Regions from separate parts of the Bacillus basilensis genome, predicted to be linked through region 2. Evidence: a T-box and tRNA genes for the amino acid it is inferred to sense, from the RefSeq annotation. Region 2 holds a T-box; the other holds one or more tRNA genes.
The links. The T-box of region 2 lies ahead of tyrS (tyrosine--tRNA ligase). A T-box ahead of a tRNA ligase gene usually reads a tRNA of that ligase, here a tRNA-Tyr.
Positions count from the first base shown of each region.

Region 1: it has a tRNA-Tyr gene. The T-box ahead of tyrS (tyrosine--tRNA ligase) is inferred to sense a tRNA for this amino acid. The anticodon was not compared.

Region 1 is NZ_JBNTQO010000006.1:200,172-202,608, forward strand. Features, by position in the region: gene ACQVV1_RS15050 (DUF3884 family protein) at 1-204, shown strand, start outside; tRNA gene ACQVV1_RS15055 (tRNA-Leu) at 561-642, opposite strand; tRNA gene ACQVV1_RS15060 (tRNA-Cys) at 653-723, opposite strand; tRNA gene ACQVV1_RS15065 (tRNA-Gly) at 738-812, opposite strand; tRNA gene ACQVV1_RS15070 (tRNA-Gln) at 818-892, opposite strand; tRNA gene ACQVV1_RS15075 (tRNA-His) at 956-1,031, opposite strand; tRNA gene ACQVV1_RS15080 (tRNA-Trp) at 1,051-1,124, opposite strand; tRNA gene ACQVV1_RS15085 (tRNA-Tyr) at 1,132-1,215, opposite strand; tRNA gene ACQVV1_RS15090 (tRNA-Thr) at 1,226-1,301, opposite strand; tRNA gene ACQVV1_RS15095 (tRNA-Phe) at 1,320-1,395, opposite strand; tRNA gene ACQVV1_RS15100 (tRNA-Asp) at 1,405-1,480, opposite strand; tRNA gene ACQVV1_RS15105 (tRNA-Met) at 1,484-1,560, opposite strand; tRNA gene ACQVV1_RS15110 (tRNA-Val) at 1,585-1,660, opposite strand; tRNA gene ACQVV1_RS15115 (tRNA-Glu) at 1,665-1,739, opposite strand; tRNA gene ACQVV1_RS15120 (tRNA-Ser) at 1,748-1,838, opposite strand; tRNA gene ACQVV1_RS15125 (tRNA-Asn) at 1,842-1,916, opposite strand; gene ACQVV1_RS15130 (SprT family protein) at 2,031-2,437, opposite strand, start outside.
Region 2 is NZ_JBNTQO010000012.1:112,887-115,323, reverse strand. Features, by position in the region: gene ACQVV1_RS20675 (hypothetical protein) at 1-190, shown strand, start outside; gene ACQVV1_RS20670 (RNA polymerase sigma factor) at 171-716, shown strand; gene ACQVV1_RS20665 (hypothetical protein) at 697-942, shown strand; T-box leader at 1,020-1,248, shown strand; gene tyrS (tyrosine--tRNA ligase) at 1,319-2,437, shown strand, end outside.

The sequences.
Region 1 (2,437 bases), on a different contig from region 2:
TTTCCTGAATTAAAGGAATTAGGGGACTGGTTGAGTACTTCAACGCAAATGTGGTCGTGTCACTCAACTATGTACAAGTACAACAGAGAAGAATTTGAAAAGAAGTTTTTAGAAATTACAAAATTACCAGCTGATCATGTGCTAATATCTACTGGTGGTGTCGGATTTAACTTCATGTCACCAGGTTGGAGCAATTCTTTATAAAGGGATAAAAACGACTGTTAGTTTTTATCCTTTTAGTGTTTCACAGTTTACTCCAACTGTATAGTATGTGCTTTGATCGAGAAAAATTTTATACTTATCTTTTGAAAAGTAAATAAGGTGGATCAATTTTTAACGTTCAGTCGTTCAAATAAACGCTTCATTTTATTGTGTGAGGTCTTAAATTTCAAAGTTGGCAACCAGTATAAAATAAATTCAATGCTTCTTCATCAATGGTTACCATCTTCTGTTAATAATGTTCTACGTTTACTCACTTTTTGTGCTTATTTTGTCGTGTGAAGAAAATACAAAAAACTCTACACAATTAGTGTAGAGCCTTGATGTTACGCCGTTCATGATACCGATGGTCGGGGTCGAACCGACACTCCCGAAGGAACACGATTTTGAGTCGTGCGCGTCTGCCAATTCCGCCACATCGGCACAAAAGAAAAGGCGGCAACCGGATTTGAACCGGTGATAAAGGTTTTGCAGACCTCTGCCTTACCACTTGGCTATGCCGCCATATTAAATTTCATTGGAGCGGAAGACGGGATTCGAACCCGCGACCCCAACCTTGGCAAGGTTGTATTCTACCACTGAACTACTTCCGCAAAAATGGCTGGGCTAGCTGGATTCGAACCAGCGCATGACGGAGTCAAAGTCCGTTGCCTTACCGCTTGGCTATAGCCCATCGAATTCTTACTTAATTATATGTAAGTATCAATTAGATTATTTATAATTTTAAAAATAAAAATGGGGCGACTGATGGGAATCGAACCCACGAATGCCGGAGCCACAATCCGGTGCGTTAACCACTTCGCCACAACCGCCATGTTGTGTAAATATATTTGGCAGGGGCAGTAGGAATCGAACCCACACTGGAGGTTTTGGAGACCTCAGTTCTACCTTTAAACTATGCCCCTATGTAAATGGTGGAGGGGGGCAGATTCGAACTGCCGAACCCGAAGGAGCGGATTTACAGTCCGCCGCGTTTAGCCACTTCGCTACCCCTCCGAAACTTACATGGTGCCGGCTAGAGGACTTGAACCCCCAACCTACTGATTACAAGTCAGTTGCTCTACCAATTGAGCTAAGCCGGCGTATTTTATTAAAGTAAATGGTGGCTCGGGACGGAATCGAACCGCCGACACGAGGATTTTCAGTCCTCTGCTCTACCGACTGAGCTACCGAGCCTTATTAAAATGGCGGTCCCGACCGGGGTCGAACCGGCGATCTCCTGCGTGACAGGCAGGCATGTTAACCACTACACCACGGGACCATTTGGTTGCGGGGACAGGATTTGAACCTGCGACCTTCGGGTTATGAGCCCGACGAGCTACCGTGCTGCTCCACCCCGCGATAATATTATTCATATAGTTTATATGGTGGAGGATGACGGGATCGAACCGCCGACCCCCTGCTTGTAAGGCAGGTGCTCTCCCAGCTGAGCTAATCCTCCGAAGTGGTGACCCGTACGGGATTCGAACCCGTGTTACCGCCGTGAAAGGGCGGTGTCTTAACCACTTGACCAACGGGCCAATATGTATGGCAGAGAAGAAGGGATTCGAACCCTCGCACCGCGTTCGCGATCTACTCCCTTAGCAGGGGAGCCCCTTGAGCCACTTGGGTACTTCTCTGTATGGCTCCGCAGGTAGGACTCGAACCTACGACCGATCGGTTAACAGCCGATAGCTCTACCACTGAGCTACTGCGGAATAATGAAGACAATTTGTATCTTATAAAATTTCTCATTGTAAGTCAAGATGTTTTTTCACAACATCTTGTACAAACGTGACATGTTTATAATATACTGGATTGCGTTTTCACTGTCAAGATATTTTCTTTATCAGAATTAGTTTTCCTTTACACTTTCCGCAGACATATCTTTTTGTATTAATTTGACGTCTTCTTACATATTGAAGCAAACACTCCATACATTCATACATATAAATCTTTTTTCCCTTCTCTTCATTCATCATTCGTTTACAAAAACGGGGGGCACCGACTTCTTTTAACAGTTCGCGAAAATCCCTATCTCGGTGCTTATATCCTCTTCCTGTAATATGCAAGTGATAATGACAAAGTTCATGTTTAACGATCCCGACTAATTCTTCTTCCCCATACATTTCGTAATATCGATAATTCAGTTCAATATTGTGACTCTTCAATAGATAACGTCCACCAGTTGTACGCAGCCTACTATTGAACATAGCTTTATGTAAAAATGGCATTCCGA
Region 2 (2,437 bases):
ATGCATATGTGTGCAAGCATTAAATATTTTAGTTTCAACCGGCCAGACAATTCAAAACCCGTACGTTCAATTTTTTACGAATCAATCACAAGTATGGATTATTGTCGCAAGTTGCTATTTAATTTCCCGCATTTCGTTAACGTTAAAAGGAATAAAGGAGATCAAAAATCATGGCGCAGATTGGGATTGAGGAAGAGCTCATGCTTGCGTATCAAAGTGGAAATAAGCAGGCTGGGGAAAAACTATACGTTTTAATTAAACCAGCGCTATATACATTTCTGTATCGCTTTAATCGAGATGAACAGCTGAGTATCGACCTTGTGCAAGATACGTTTTTGACGTTAGAACGAAAGAAACATATGTATGAGCCTGAAAAAGGAAAAATAAAAACGTATTTATTTCAAATCGGTTATCGTCTTATGATTAATAAATTAAATAGGAGAAAAAAGTGGCGTACGCTTTTGCCGTTTTTAGTGCCGATTCCGGAAAAAGAATTTTCTCACGAAGATCGGCTCACAGTAAGGGACGCGATTTTGAAAGTTCCTGAAGAGCAAAGAGCGGTCCTGATCCTTTCTTATTATCATGATATGCAGCAAAAAGAGATTGCAGAAATATTAAACATTCCGATTGGAACAGTGAAATCGAGACTTCATAACGGGATAAAGAAATTGAAACAATTGCTGGAGGTGGATGAAATTGAGCGAAAATCCCTTTAAGAGTGAATATAAATTAAAACAGCATTTAGATAGTGACCATGTAGAAGTACCGGACTTTCCAAAAACGGTAAGTCGCTTCGATCGATTAATCGGATTTCTTGGTTCTCCGGCGAAAGATCCTGTGGAGGCGACGATAGGAAATGATTTATCAGTTTTGTTTCATGTATCGTTGCTAGTTGGAGTTCCGATTCTTTCTCTTATTACGATACTCTTTGCGACGTTGTAAAGGATTGGCAAGGTGAGAAATTCCACCTCTATTTGACACGCCTATATAAATGATGGTATAAAGAAAAGTATATGAATAATTGAGCGTGGAAAGGGAGAAGTAGTGATCATTTCCCTGTTTTAGAGAGCTGATGGTCGGTGGAAATCAGCACATAGATGATCGCGAATTACGCCCCTAGAGCATCTTTTTTCGATTGAATTGTATTCAAAAGGGAAAAGACGGTGCTAAGCCGTTATGTAAATAAGGTGGTAGGCTTTTTTGGTCTGCAACTAGGGTGGTAACGCGATAATCAAAATCGTCCCTTATTTGAAGGGGCGATTTTTTTATGTTTTCAACCTTCACGCCAGTAATGAACTTAAAGGAGAGTATGTAGGATATGGGTATTTTACAAGATCTTGAATTTCGCGGTCTAATTAATCAGCAAACAGATGCTGAGGGCCTTGAGCAATTACTAGAAAAAGAAAGCGTTAAATTATACTGTGGTTTCGACCCGACAGCGGATAGCTTACACATCGGTCATATGTTACCAGTATTAATGTTACGTCGTTTCCAATTAGCTGGTCACCAACCAATCGCACTTGTTGGCGGTGGTACTGGTATGATCGGTGATCCAAGTGGTAAAAAAGCAGAGCGTACATTAAATACGAAAGATACAGTTGCTTACTACACAGAAAGCATTAAAAACCAACTTTCAAACTTCTTAGAGTTTGAAAACGTGGACAACCCAGCAACAATGGCTAATAACTATGACTGGCTTGGTAACTTAGATGTAATTTCATTCTTACGCGATATCGGTAAAAACTTCGGTTTAAACTATATGTTAGCAAAAGATACAGTAGCATCTCGTTTAGAGACTGGTATTTCATTCACTGAGTTTAGTTACATGATTTTACAATCATACGACTTCTTAAACTTATACCAACACCATAATTGCCGCCTACAAATCGGTGGTAGTGACCAATGGGGTAACATTACAGCTGGTCTTGAATTAATCCGTAAATCAGAAGAAGATGCGAAAGCATTTGGTTTAACAATTCCACTTGTTACTAAATCTGACGGTACGAAGTTTGGTAAAACAGAAGGCGGCGCAATTTGGTTAGATCCAGAAAAAACAACTCCTTACGAGTTCTACCAATTCTGGATTAACACAGATGACCGTGATGTTGTTAAATACTTAAAATACTTCACATTCTTATCTCATGAAGAAATTCTTGAGCTTGAAAAGCAAGTAGCTGAAGCGCCAGAAAAACGTGTAGCACAAAAAGCATTAGGTTCTGAAATGACAAAACTTGTTCACGGTGAAGAAGCATTAGAGCAAGCAATTAAAATTTCAGCTGCATTATTCAGTGGTTCTGTAGCAGAATTGACTGCAAGCGAAATCGAGCAAGGATTCAAAGATGTACCATCTGTAGAACGTACTGCAGAAGATACAGTATTAATCGACTTACTTGTGGAAAGCAAAATCTCTCCATCAAAACGTCAAGCACGTGAAGAT